DNA from 4 places in the Clostridium subterminale genome. Region 3 is predicted to be linked to each of the others. Evidence: riboswitches for the same ligand, from Rfam matches in the RefSeq annotation. Region 3 holds a riboswitch; each other region holds the start of a gene.
What was found. A riboswitch is a leader RNA that binds a small molecule or an ion and turns the genes downstream of it on or off. The one in region 3 is predicted to bind thiamine pyrophosphate.
Positions count from the first base shown of each region.

Region 1: linked by a shared signal. The riboswitch ahead of thiE (thiamine phosphate synthase) and the one ahead of thiT (energy-coupled thiamine transporter ThiT) in region 3 are both predicted to bind thiamine pyrophosphate.
Region 2: linked by a shared signal. The riboswitch ahead of thiW (energy coupling factor transporter S component ThiW) and the one ahead of thiT (energy-coupled thiamine transporter ThiT) in region 3 are both predicted to bind thiamine pyrophosphate.
Region 4: linked by a shared signal. The riboswitch ahead of thiC (phosphomethylpyrimidine synthase ThiC) and the one ahead of thiT (energy-coupled thiamine transporter ThiT) in region 3 are both predicted to bind thiamine pyrophosphate.

Region 1 is NZ_BAAACI010000006.1:413,291-416,984, forward strand. Features, by position in the region: gene ABDZ93_RS10875 (bifunctional 3,4-dihydroxy-2-butanone-4-phosphate synthase/GTP cyclohydrolase II) at 1-795, shown strand, start outside; gene ribH (6,7-dimethyl-8-ribityllumazine synthase) at 1,047-1,508, shown strand; TPP riboswitch at 1,758-1,867, shown strand; gene thiE (thiamine phosphate synthase) at 1,941-2,582, shown strand; gene thiD (bifunctional hydroxymethylpyrimidine kinase/phosphomethylpyrimidine kinase) at 2,666-3,445, shown strand.
Region 2 is NZ_BAAACI010000001.1:319,282-322,975, reverse strand. Features, by position in the region: gene thiM (hydroxyethylthiazole kinase) at 132-983, opposite strand; gene thiW (energy coupling factor transporter S component ThiW) at 1,045-1,542, opposite strand; TPP riboswitch at 1,638-1,739, opposite strand; gene ABDZ93_RS01770 (CPBP family intramembrane glutamic endopeptidase) at 1,889-2,575, shown strand; gene purB (adenylosuccinate lyase) at 2,605-3,694, opposite strand, start outside.
Region 3 is NZ_BAAACI010000002.1:274,074-277,767, forward strand. Features, by position in the region: gene ABDZ93_RS07175 (C40 family peptidase) at 1-981, shown strand, start outside; gene ABDZ93_RS07180 (cold-shock protein) at 1,182-1,382, shown strand; TPP riboswitch at 1,520-1,615, shown strand; gene thiT (energy-coupled thiamine transporter ThiT) at 1,866-2,513, shown strand; gene ABDZ93_RS07190 (YhfM domain-containing protein) at 2,597-3,403, opposite strand; gene ABDZ93_RS07195 (hypothetical protein) at 3,497-3,694, opposite strand, start outside.
Region 4 is NZ_BAAACI010000006.1:597,892-601,585, reverse strand. Features, by position in the region: gene ABDZ93_RS11755 (tetratricopeptide repeat-containing diguanylate cyclase) at 1-418, shown strand, start outside; gene thiC (phosphomethylpyrimidine synthase ThiC) at 562-1,875, opposite strand; TPP riboswitch at 2,073-2,174, opposite strand; gene ABDZ93_RS11745 (hypothetical protein) at 2,587-3,021, shown strand; gene ABDZ93_RS11740 (threonine/serine exporter family protein) at 3,110-3,559, opposite strand; gene ABDZ93_RS11735 (threonine/serine exporter family protein) at 3,595-3,694, opposite strand, start outside.

The DNA of each region.
Region 1 (3,694 bases), on a different contig from region 3:
GTATTAAAAAGAGTAGGGCACACTGAAGCGGCGGTAGATTTATCAAAAATGGCAGGGTTAAAGCCAGCGGGAGTAATTTGTGAAATTATGAGTGAAGATGGAACTATGGCTAGAACTGAGGAACTTTTAGAATTCGGTAAACTACATAATATTAAAGTAATTACTATAGCAGATTTAGTTAGGTACAGGAGAAAGACAGAAGTACTAATAGAAAAGGCAGCAGAGGTAGACATGCCTACAAAATATGGAAATTTTAAGATGTATGGTTTTATAAATAAATTAAATGGTGAACATCATGTGGCATTAGTTAAAGGAGAAATTGATGAGAATAAACCAATTTTAACAAGACTGCACTCTGAATGTCTAACTGGAGATGTCCTTGGCTCTAATAGATGTGATTGTGGAGAACAATTAGCAGAAGCTTTAAGAAGAATTGAAGAAGAAGGCTGTGGAATACTTTTATATATGAGGCAAGAGGGAAGAGGCATAGGGCTTATAAATAAATTAAAAGCATACGATTTACAAGACCATGGATATGATACAGTAGAGGCAAACATTAAACTTGGATTTCCAGCAGATCTTAGAGATTATGGAATAGGAGCTCAAATGCTGAAAGAACTAGGAGCTAAAAAACTTAGACTTATGACTAATAATCCAAAGAAAATTAAAGGGTTAGATGGATATGATATTGAGGTAGTAGAAAGAGTGCCAATCCAAATTAATTATAATAAGGATAATGAATTTTATTTAAAAACTAAACAAAATAAAATGGAGCACATGCTTAACTATAAGTAAGACTCTAAATCTATGATTTAGCTAGTCGCACTTACTCATTCGAATGCATATGAGAAGGAGTTTAATTTTGAGATTAGTATGAGTGAAGTCTCATATTAGACTCTAAATCTATGATTTAGTTAGTCGCACTTACTCATTCGAATGCATATGAGAAGGAGTTTCATTTTGAAATTAATATGAGCGAAGCCTCATATAAGACTCTAAATCTATGATTTAGTTATAAATTAAAATATAATTTAGGAGGAATAATGATGAAAATATTTGAAGGAAATTTAGTTGCACAAGGATTAAGAGTTGGAATAGTAGTAGGAAGATTTAATGAGTTTATTGTATCTAAACTTTTAGGTGGAGCCATTGATGGACTTAAAAGACATGGAGTAGAAGAAGACAGTATTGAAGTGGCATGGGTACCAGGAGCTTTTGAATTACCATTAGTAGCAAAGAAGATGGCTCAAAATGAAAATTATGATGCAATTATATGCCTTGGAGCAGTTATTAAGGGCTCTACACCACATTTTGATTATGTTTGTGCTGAAGCTTCAAAGGGAATAGCATCAGTATCCCTTAGCACAGAGAAACCGGTTATTTTCGGGGTTCTAACAACAGATACTATAGAGCAAGCTATAGAAAGAGCTGGGACTAAAGCAGGTAATAAAGGTTATGATGCAGCAGTAACAGCTATAGAAATGGCAAATTTATTAAAGAATTTTTAATATAAAATTTAATAGTGCAAAGATAATAAGCATCTAAGCATACTATATAATACAATTTTCCCTATAAAAATGTATAAATAGTTATATATTTTTATATTTAAATATAAAACTATTTAAATATAAAACTATTTAAATAGTTGTTCTGTTCATGCAGGTTTTAGGTGATTTCGCATTTAAACAGTGTAATTAAATTACATATAATTCGGAGAAAATTGACAATAGATGTAATCAATGCTATGCTTTAAGAAAATTGAATATTTAGGGAGCTTGTAACAACAGGCTGAGAGGAAGCAAAAGGTAGCTTCGACCTATAACCTGATTTGGATAATGCCAACGTAGGGAATTACATTAAGAATATTAATGGGGCATGCTATTTGGTATGTCCCATATTTTTTTAGATTCTACGAAAATTATGTTAAGGAAGTGTATAAAATGAGTATTAGTAAAAATCAAATGAAGTTATATGTGGTAACTGATAGAAGTTGGTTAAATGGAAAGTCATTTACCAAAGAAATAGAAAAAACTTTACAAGGTGGAGCTACATTAATTCAGCTAAGAGAAAAGCAATTAGCCTATAATGAATTTCTTACAGAAGGAAAAGACATAAAGAAAATTACAGATAAATATAATATTCCTTTAATTATTAATGATAATGTAGAAATAGCTATAAAGATTGATGCTTCCGGGGTTCATATAGGTCAAGGTGATATGGATGGAGCAGAAGTAAGAAAATTAATAGGTAAAGATAAAATTTTAGGAGTTACAGCAAAAACTGTGGAGCAAGCTATTAAAGCAGAGAAAGATGGGGCAAGCTACATTGGAGTTGGAGCAGCTTTTTCCACTTCAACTAAATTAGATACTAGAGTGATAACTTTTGAAACCATTAAAAATATATGCAAAGCTGTATCTATACCAGTAGTAGCTATTGGAGGCATAGATGAGAATAATATTATGAACCTAAAAGGTTTAGGAATAGATGGAGTAGCTTTAGTATCTGCTATATTTTCCAAAGAAGATGTGTTGGTAGCCACAAAACAAATGTTAGGGTTAACTGAAAGAATACTAACTCAATAGAATACACAGGAAAAATAGATATGTATTTTAGATGCACAATATTTTGTGTAATATACACATTGAATAGAGGGGATTGATTTGTAATGAAGAAGATACTTACAATAGCAGGATCAGATTGCAGTGGAGGAGCTGGAATACAAGCAGATATAAAAACTATTGTGGCACATAAAATGTATGCAATGAGTGCTATAACAGCTTTAACAGCGCAAAATACCACTGGAGTTTATGATGTTATAAACGTACCAAGAGAGTTTTTAAGTAAAGAAATCCATTGCATTATGAAAGATATTTTCCCAGATGCCATTAAGATAGGGATGGTATCATCTAAGGAGATTATTGAAGAAATTGTAGAAAGATTACTGGAGTATAAGGCTAAAAATATTGTAGTTGATCCAGTTATGATATCTACTAGTGGAAGTAGACTTCTTTCAGAGGATGCCATGGAAGCTTTAATTATAAAGCTTTTGCCTATAGCTGATGTAATTACTCCAAATATTCCAGAAGCAGAATGTATTTGTGGATTTAAAATTTTCAGTAAAGAAAATATGATAGAAGCAGCTAAAAAAATTTCAAGGGAGTATAAAGGAAAAATTATTATTAAAGGAGGTCACTTAGAAGGTTGTGCTGACGATTTATTATATAAAGATGGAGAAATAACTTGGTATTATGAAGAAAAAATAGATAATTCAAATACCCATGGAACAGGTTGCACCTTATCATCTGCTATAGCTTGTAATTTGGCAGCAGGTTATAGTATCAATGAAAGTATTTCAAGGGGGAAAAAATATATAACTGGCGCTTTAAGGGCTAATTTAAATCTTGGAAAAGGCAATGGACCTCTTAATCATTGTTGGAGTTTATAAATCAAGTTGGTATATACTTATTAAATTGCTTTGAAGAAATTCCAATCAATATTGGATTTAAATATATGAATAATATATGAAAAAGGAGATTATTTTAATATAATAGTCTCTTTTTTTAATATATATATATAAGTAATAGCATTTAAATTTTACATGTATAAGCTAGGATTAATATTATAACTCTCGAAATATTAGTATACCGAATATTTTTAAGCACTAAACAATATAAAGAAAATTCTGAAAATTTCA
Region 2 (3,694 bases), on a different contig from region 3:
CCCAAGTATATGTCACAATTTTCTTGACATATACTTGGGTATATAAAAATTTTATTATTAAGTTATAATAGTAAAAAAGATGTTAAACTCCTAGATACTCTAGATTTTCAACACCTCTTATAGAAAAGTATTTATGTAATAACTTTTATGTCACTAGACAATTTCTTTTCTATTTTTATTTTATTCTCTAAAATTTTATTCTCTACATTACTTATACAATCAATTAAATGTATTTTTAAAGATCCACTTCCCTGAGATTTTTCTACTATTTTACTATAAGCAAGTTCACCACATACTCCCATAATACCTAAAGCAGTTACGGTAGCATCTAATAGTTTATCTGGATTAGCACCAACTAAAACTCCTATAATCGATGAAAGCATACATCCTGTTCCTGTTATATTTCTCATGGATGGATGCCCATTTCTAATAATATATACCAAATCTTTATCTGCAACTATATCTATAGCTCCTGTAATGGCTATAATTGCCCCTAGATCTGTAGAAAGCTGTGTAGCTAGACCAATTGCACCTTCAATGTTATCTTCAGTTATAGTCTCAATTTCACTAGCATCTACACCTTTACATATTGTCTTTTTATTTCCTATGGTTTTTATTTCGGAAATATTTCCTTTGATAACTTGAAAATCCACAGTGTTTAAAAGCTCCTTTAGAGCCTGTTGTCTAAAGGAGGATGCACCAACACCTACAGGATCTAATATTACAGGATGCTTTAATTTATTAGCTCTCCTCCCTGCTTTAATCATGGCTTCTAATGTTCTTAGATTTAAAGTTCCTAAATTCATCACTAAGGCATTGCTTAAGGTGGTTATCTCCTCTACTTCCTCTGGATCATCAGCCATAATAGGAGAACCTCCACAAGCTAAAGTTATATTTGCACAATCATTAGCTGCTACATAATTAGTTATATTGTGCACTAGTGGGTTAGTTTTTTTTGCTATATCTAAAATATCTTTAATCATTTAATCCCCTCTCTATTAATATTTATTTTTTAAATATTAATGTGTTAACTTCTAATTACCTTCATTCGTTAGAAAATTTTTCTAATATTCCTGTTTTCTTGAGAGCCATTAAAAATAGTATGGCTATTACTGCACCACCAATGGAGCTTACGCTAAATGGCACTACAAAGCCCCAAAGAGCTGCTTCCTTTGATAGAATGAACTTTGCTACTGGATAGGCTATTAAAGCTCCTATTACCCCTGTACCGAAGATTTCTCCTATAGATGCCATAGTTATTTTTTTATTATATTTATATAGTATTCCTGCTAAGATAGCTCCACACATACTTCCTGGAAAAGCTAGAAATGTTCCTGTACCCATTAGCACTCTAATTAAAGAAGTAAGGAAAGCTATAGCTACTCCATAAAAAGGACCTAAAATAACAGCTGATAACACGTTTATCAAGTGCTGAACTGGAGCACATTTCGCAATTCCTACTGGTATAACTATAACTGTAGATAAAATAACTCCCATTGCAATGAAAATTCCAGCTAAAGTTAATTTTTTAGTTTTTAACATTACATATCATCCCCTCAAGATCAATATTTTTTTATTTACTTACCCTCCCCTATATGAACAAAAATAAAAGGTACACCAACTAAGTGGTATACCTATAATTATATAAATCTACTTCCTACGTTGGCATTATCCAAATCAGGTACGGTCGAAGTTTACACTTCCTCTCAGCCTGTACACAAGCTCCCGAATATTAAGTTAACTAAATATTATCATAATGAATTACTATAGTCAATTAAGGATATACTTGCTATTTTAGAAAAATAATATGCTATAATTATTTTAAAGCCTTGAAGTATTATTTAAAGCTATAAATCTATATACATAAAATTTTCAAGGAGGATAATCTATGAAAAATAAACAAGCTACCCTATCTATTATTTCAGTAGTAATATTAGGTTGTATTATTATGGCCTTAGTGGAAATTTTAATTATACCTAATTATTTTACAAAATCATTAATAAAAATATGTATATTTTTGATATTGCCCTTAATTGTATGTATAAAAGATAAATCTATTTCCTTTAAAGCACTTTTTAAGGGAAGTAAAAAAAGCATATTTTTTGCACTTATATTTGGCATAGTTGTATATGTCTTTATATTAGGAGCCTATTTTATTCTAGGACCATTTTTTGATTTTTCTATGGTCACCACTAATTTAGAGAATAATTTAGGAGTAACTAAGGATAACTTTTTATTTGTAGCACTATATATTACATCTATTAATTCTCTTTTGGAAGAGTTTTTCTTCCGTGGTTTTTCCTTCTTATCTTTAAAAGAGGTTAGTTCAAGGAAAATCGCCTATATTTTTAGTGCTTTAGCCTTTGCTATTTATCATGTGGCTATTATGAATAATTGGTTTACTCCCCCACTGTTCATTTTACTTATAGTTTCACTATTCATAGCAGGACTGCTTTTTAATTATCTTAATGAAAGGTTTAACAATATTTATGTATCTTGGATAGTTCATATGTCCGCTAATTTAGCTATTAACACCGTGGGATTTATCCTCTTTGGTATCATAAAAATAAGCTGAAATGCATTGGCATTCCAGCTTATTTTATACTATACGTTTATTTCTACTTCTTCACCTAATTCATTTTTATGAGTTTCTAATACAGGGTTTATATATTCCTCTATAAAATCAACTACTTGCCCACTAGCTCTTCCAGTGAACTTACTTGGATCTATTATAGATAGAATCTCTTCTTTTGATAATCCAAAGGATTCATCAGCTAGTATTCTTTCTATTAAATCATTCTTTTCTCCAAATTCTTTTACTTGTCTTGCAGCAGCTAAAGAATGAACTCTTATTTTTTCATGAAGTTCTTGTCTATCTCCTCCACGTTTAACAGCTTCCATCATAATATTTTCTGTAGCCATAAATGGTAACTCACTATTAACATGAGCAGCTATTACCTTTTCATATACCACCATATTAGAAGTTATGTTGATATATAAGTTAAGTACTCCATCAAGAGCTAAGAAAGCTTCTGCAACGGATATACGTTTATTAGCAGAATCATCTAGTGTTCTTTCAAACCATTGAGTTGCTGCAGTAATTGCTGGGTTAAGAGAATTTACAATTATATATCTTGAAAGTGCACTAATTCTTTCACTTCTCATAGGGTTTCTCTTATATGCCATAGCAGAAGATCCTATTTGATGCTTTTCAAAAGGTTCTTCCATTTCCTTCATGTTTTGAAGAAGTCTCATGTCATTACTAAATTTGTATGCACTTTGTGCTACTTCAGATAATGTATTTAATATTATAGAATCTAATTTTCTAGAGTAAGTTTGGCCAGTAACAGGATATGCTTTTTCAAAGCCCATTTTTTTGCATACAATTTTATCTAATTCTTTTACCTTTTCTTCATCATTATTAAATAAAGACATAAAGCTAGCTTGAGTTCCTGTAGTTCCCTTAACTCCTCTAAATTTCATTTTATCAATTGCAAAATCAAGGTTTTCTAAATCCATTAATAACTCTTGCATCCAAAGAGTAGCTCTCTTTCCTACTGTTGTAAGCTGAGCTGGTTGAAGATGAGTGAATCCAAGAGTTGGAACGTCTTTATATTTTAAAGCAAACTTGCTTAGTTGGTCTAACACATTTATTACTTTTTTTCTAATTAGTATAAGAGCATCTCTCATGATA
Region 3 (3,694 bases):
AAAATTAAGTATAATAATACCATTGGCTTTGTTAGCTCTGAATATATTTCCACCTCTTCAAATAATAGTAATAATTCCTCTAACAACAATACCGTTATATCTACAGGTATTGTTAATGCTGATGCTTTAAATGTTCGTTCTGGTGCAAGTACTAGCTCTAAGATAGTTGGTACTCTATATAAAAATTCTAAAGTTGAAATATTATCTACTAGTAACGGGTGGCACAAAATTAAATTTAATAGTGATACAGCCTTTGTAAGTTCAGAATTTATATCAAACAGTAATAATACTGAAACTACTCCTGGTACTGGTACCGTTACACCACCTGAGGTAACTCCACCTTCTCACACTGTGGAAGGTAAAGTTGCAATTGTTAATGCTGATGCTTTAAATGTCCGTTCTGGTGCTGGCACTAGTTATGGTATAGTTACTACAGTAAGATATGGTAGTAAGCTACCTATAATTTCTTATACTAATGGTTGGTATAATGTTAAGGTGGGTAATACTACTGGATACATTAGTTGTGACTATGTAACCATAGCTGATGAAAATCAATCATCAAATCCTATAGTAAAGGAAACTCCTCTTATACAAAGCAATTATACTGGAGAAGATATAGTTGCTAAAGCTGAAGAATACCTTGGAGTTCCATACCTTTGGGGTGGATTTACCCCTGTAGGCTTTGATTGTTCTGGGCTTGCTCAATATGTGTACAAGCAACTAGGAATATACATAGAAAGATCTACATACTATCAAGTACATCAAGGTATCATCGTTGATCGTAATCAATTAAAACCTGGGGATTTAATTTTCTTTACTACTAACGATGATGATCCTAATGATATATCTCACGTAGGAATCTATACGGGTAATGATTTATTTATCCAAGCTCCTAAGCCTGGTGACTGCGTAAGAGTTTCTAATTTAAATTCTGCTTATTATAGTAATAGATATTATATTGCTAAACGTATAATAAAATAGTATAAAAAGTTTCAAATTGAGAACACTATAATTAATATCTAAGAAGTTAGATATGGTCAAATATTTTGAAAGGAGATTCCGTGCTTATCTTAGTAATACTAAGATTTAATGCCCTCGAGTACACGACCAACAGGAGTAGCACCGCAAAACTGAGTATGTTGAAAAGGGTGCAACTATTAAAGTTGCTTAACGGAGATTATATGGAAGTAGGAACAGTAAAATGGTTTAATAGTGAAAAAGGGTTTGGCTTTATATCTATGGAAGGTCATGAAGATGTATTTGTACATTTCTCTGCTGTAATGGGAGATGGCTATAAGGTTCTTGATGAAGGACAAAAGGTTCAATTTGAGATAGTTAGTGGGGATAGAGGCCCTCAAGCAGCAAATGTTACAAAAATATAGATATATATTTTAAAGAAATATGTATTATTCATCATTATAGAGACACGACTTTATTCGTAGTCTCTATTTTATTTTATATAATCAACCCATGTTGAACTATAAAACTATGTATGATATTATGATTATATAAAATAATATTATTGTGCTAGGGGTGCTACGGCTGAGAAATGATTTTTCATTACCCTTTACCTGACCTAGATAATGCTAGCGTAGGGAAGCGATTAATAAGCTTAAGTTAATACTTAGTTATTTAGCCGTGTTCTTACGAACATGGCTTTTTTTATAAACAGAGTTCTTTGCTTCAGAGGGAGTTTTTACTCCCTCTGAAGGTTAGAAATCGTTATCCAGGGTCGTAGCCGCTCTTTGCTCCCACTTTGAAGAAGATGGGAGTATTAAAGCGGGTAGTCATCGGATAAAGTAATAAGACAATACTTCAGCTTCAACATTAGTCCTTAGCACTACTTAATTAAAGGAGGACTCTTTATGGAAATCTTAGAAAATATCAAAAATATTCTAGCTAGTTGGACAACTATTGCCACCTTATTTGGTGTCCTGATTCTATTTTGTGTGTTTATAAAAATTAAGCATATCAAATTTACTTCTAGATTAACAGCTCATATAGCACTAGCAGTTGCAATGTCTATAATTCTTCAATTTTTTAAATTTTTCGAATTTCCTTATGGTGGAAGTGCAACTCTTGCTAGTATGTTACCTATAATATTAATATCCTTAATTTATGGACCTACTATAGGAATGTTCACCGGTTTTGTGTATGGTATATTAAATTTTATTATAGGACCTGCATATATACTGCACCCTATCCAAGTTCTTTTTGACTATACTCTTCCTTTTATGGCAATTGGGCTTTCTGGTTTTTTTAAGAATAACAAGTTCTTAGCTATAGTAGTAGCTTTCTTTGTGAGATTTATATTCCACTACATAGCCGGAATAATTTTCTGGGGAAGCTATGCTGCTGAATATCACTTAACTCCAGCAGTATATTCACTAGTATATAATGGTCCTTACATTCTTATAGATTGTTTAATTTGCATAGCAGTATGCTCAGTTATAAATTTAAATAGTCTTACAAAACGATTAGCTCCATATATTAAGAATTCTACATTAGACTAATTTTAAAAGGCTATAGCATGATCATTAAAGAATTATCATGCTATAGCCTTTTCATTATCATATTTATTTCTTTATCTTATCTTTTAGAACCCTTCCGGCTTTTCTTCACTTATGTTAAACTTCCATTCTCCATGTTCATAAACGTTATTTATATAATAGCTAATTGATGAAGCATTCTCAGCCTTTTCAAATGTAACAATACCTTTATATTTTTTAGAAGTATATCCTTCTGTTTTTATACTCATAACTACATTAAAGTCATCCTTGCTAACAGAATCATCCATAAATGTTACTGAGTTAAGTTTATTTGCTTTTTTTCTAAACTCTTCAATTTCTGTGGATATCTGAAAACGTGCAGCCATATTATCACTAAAGATATTAATTCCAACCTTCCCTGCATCTTTATTAGCTGATACATACTTATCTATACAACTTAAAATAGACGTATAATACACATACTTAAAGTCGATAGGTTTTCTTATGTTCGCAAAGTTCTTTATAATGTCATTATCTAGTCTCTTAGAAACAATATATTTGTTATCATCATTATAAAAATTTGCCCCGTCTTTTTTATCAAGACCAGCTACATAATTAAAAGTTTTAACATCCGTTGGACTCTCGTATATCTCCAAAGTATAGTCTGGATCTAAAGTTGATTTTTCCTCAACTACACTTGCACTGGATAATATACTATATATATCATTTATTACATCTTCATCAGTAACAGTAAACTTATAACTTTTATCTCTAGTACTCTGAATTGTAACCTTCATAATATTTCTTTCTTGCATATAATTAAAATCACTATTTCCTCTTATACCACAAGCGGAAATTAATAATGATGCTATTACTAATAATATAATTACTAAATTTCTTTTTATTCTTCTCACCTTTGACCTCCACTTGAAAAATTTCAATAATTTTTCATTCTTTATCTTATGTTTTATTATAATAGTTGTTATGCATTAAATCAAATAACTCTTTTACTTTTCAAAGGAAAAAGTTTCAACTATATTTTGAAACACCACTTGTGTATTTTCTCTAGTTTTTTTATCACTAATTATAAATGTTATTTTAGCTACATAATCATCATATGGAACATAATACTCATAGGTTCTTTTTATGTTATCTTTACTACTCTTTAAATCATACTGAATATAATCTAATTCTCTATTATCTAT
Region 4 (3,694 bases), on a different contig from region 3:
CTGGGGCCATATGCAAGGTGATAAGTGCCTTACTAGTATTGCTCAGTGTTTAAAAGAGATCTCTACATCCCGTCACGATTTTTGTGGTAGATACGGTGGAGAAGAATTCATATACTTTGCTGAAGATCTGACCTATGAAGAAGCTATTGAACTAGGTAATCTAATTAGTTGTAAAGTTAAAGATTTAAACATAAAATCTACTAATGATAATTCTGTAATTACTGTTAGTATAGGTGGTGTCTATGGAAGCCTATCTTCTCTTAAATCAACAGACTATATGATTGAAATTGCAGATAAACAATTATACATCTCTAAAGAATCTGGAAGAGATAAAGTTACATTAATAGACACCTTAGGTGATAAATTCACTAAATGTTCAATAGATTCAATTAACTTAATAGCTTCAAATATATATTAATAGTATAAACTTTAAAGTAATTATTCTTTATAGTATTAAATCTATCTAACATAAAGATATATATAAAAAAGGACAACCTTAAAATCACTAGCTTTCAAATACTAATGAAAGCTTAATTTTTAAGACTGTCCTTTTATTAATTATTAATCGTCTTCTCTTAAAAGATTAATATCTTTTCCACTTAGAATCTTATTCATATTTCTCATTGAGCACATTTTACCACACATAGTGCAACTATCTTCATGATGTGGTGTAGACTCTTTCCTATATCTCCTTGGTTTTTCCTCATCTATAGCTAAAGTAAACATCTTTTCCCAATTAAGTTCTTGTCTTGCCTTACTCATTTCGTTATCCCACTGTCTTGATCCTTTAATTCCTTTGGCAATATCTGCTGCATGCGCTGCTATCTTAGCTGCCACTATACCTTCCTTCATATCGTCTAAATTTGGAAGTCTTAAATGCTCTGCTGGAGTTACATAGCATAAAAAGTCTGCTCCATAGCTTGCTGCAATAGCTCCACCAATGGCAGAAGTTATATGATCATAGCCCGGAGCTACATCTGTAACCAAAGGTCCTAAAACATAGAATGGTGCTCCATGGCAAAGTCTCTTTTGAAGTAACATATTAGCTTCAATTTCATTTATTGCCATATGTCCTGGACCTTCAATTATAACTTGTACATTTCTCTTCCACGCCCTTTTAGTAAGCTCCCCCAGTACCATAAGTTCCTTAATTTGTGAAGCATCTGTGGCATCAGCTATTGAGCCTGGTCTACATGCATCTCCTAAGCTTAAAGTTAAATCATATTTTTCACATATATCTAAAAGTCTATCAAAATACTCATAGAATGGGTTTTCTCTTTGATTTAATTCCATCCAAGCAAATAAAAGAGATCCTCCCCTTGAAACTATATTAGTAAGCCTCTTATTTCTTTTAAAAGTATTTATAGTTTCCCTATTTAATCCAGCATGGATAGTTACAAAGTCTACTCCATCTTGTGCATGCTTTTCTACCACTGTAAAGAATTCGTCTACAGATATGTCCTTAAGTTCCTTATCATAAAAACCAACTACATCATACATTGGTACTGTTCCAATCATGGCTGTTGACATCTCTACTAATTTTTCTCTAAACTTTGCAGTCTTTCCATAGTTAGAAAGATCCATAATAGCTTCTGCTTTCATATCTAAGGCAACCTTTACCTTTTCCATTTCTTTATCTATGTCGTCACAGTCCTTAGATATACCTAAATTTACATTTATTTTAGTTTTAAGTCCTTGTCCTACTCCCTGTGGTACAAGAGATTTATGATTTTTATTAGCAGGTATAGCTATCTTTCCTTTCGCTACTAAAGCTCTTAACTCTTGAACATCCATATTCTCTGACTTAGCAACAATATCCATCTCTCTTGTTACAATGCCTTTTTTAGCAGCATCCATTTGTGTTGTAAAATTCATACTTTTTCCTCCTTAAGTACAATAATTATTTAATTTAATAATATAGCGCCTTTATTTAGGAGAAAATAATTGCTTATATATTATTTATAAAAATTTTTATTTGATTTTATGCAAAAAATAAAGACTTACATAAGGTAAGCCTTTGGTTGAATTCATAAAATAAATATTTATAAATATCTTTATAAATAAGCTATTATTGAAATCTTTTAAAGCTTTCCTTCGATGGCATTATCCACATCAGGTTCAAGGGTTAAAGCAATTATTGCTTCTCTCAGCATTAGGCACCCCTAGCTAAATAATTATTAAATTAACTTCATTATAACATAAAAACAATAATTTTCAAATTTACTTTTTATCCGATGACTACCCGCTCTAATACTCTCATCTTCTTCAAAGTGGGAGTAAAGAGCGGCTACGTCCCTGGATAACGATTTTCCCTAAAGGACAACGACTTCTAAGTATCGAATAAATTGATACTTAGAATTCTGTTAGTAAGCTTCAAAGAAGCTAAGAACTGTGTTTATCTATAATTATCCACATTTGAAATGGAAAATTTTTAATAACATATTTTTTTCTTTCTAGGGATAAACTAAGGTAGAGTTTTCTTAAACCCTTTATTTTTCAATAGGTTATCCTTATTCTTGTTGTTCTTATCAAATTTACTCATACTTAAAAATTTAAGTAAATACTTTAAAAGGACGGTGTATTGCAATGAAAAAATCTTTAATTATGCTAACATTAGCTGGTACCATCATGGCTTCTTCTACTGCAGTCTTTGGATATGATAATATAGCAATGAATTCTAATAGTGAAAAAATGACTACTATCGAGACTCCAGCAGAAAAATCTAAGGATGCAAAACCCGCTGAAGACAAGAAAGCAACTATGACTGAGGAAGAAGATAATATAAAAAAATCAGATGAAAAGAAACAAACTATAAGTGAGTCTATGCCTGAAGAGGAAAAAGCTCCTAAACAAGAAGAAAAGAAACCAACTTTAAATGAAACTGATGAGAAAAAACAACGAGATACAAAAACTCCTGAAGCTAAGGATGAAAAGACTTCTGGTAAACATATGAAAAAACCAGAGTGTGAAAATAAGTGTAGCCCTGAAGACAATAAGTCCAGCGAAAAGAAAGCTCAATAATCAAGTATAAATTTAATTTGAACTTGATTTTAATATAGGCTATGTTTTAAAACAAGTTTAAAACATAGCCTAAATATTTATTTTAATTTTAAGATATTCTTTTTCCTTGTATATCTCTTTGAATTTTAATAAAGAATTTGTAGGTAGTTGAAGATAGCATCATTCCAAAGGCAATAGCTCCACCTACTATAATAGTTTTCATTGCACTGCTATAAGCAAGGTCATAATTTTGATCTACTATATATAATACTGTATTATAAGCCATAACTCCTGGTACTAACGGAAATATTCCTGGTATAGAAAACTGCATACTTGGAGCTTTTAACTTTCTTGCCATTACTTCACTATAAACCCCTACTACAAATGCTCCCATGAAAGTAGCTATGGTTACACTACCTCCATAATTAAATATTATTAAATATGTTATCCATGCAAAAGTTCCTGAAACTCCTGCCCAAACTAATTTTTTTCTATCTATATTAAATAATATTGCCGGAAACACACTCCCAAGAAACGCCAAAACAATTTGTTTAATCATTACGCAGCCTCTACTTTCACTTAAATATATTTTCTCTAAAAAATTCCTAGAAAATTTCTAAAGGATAATACAGTACCAATTCCTGAACCAATTGCTGTTATAATTAAAACTGCCTCTCCCACCTTTGAAATCCCA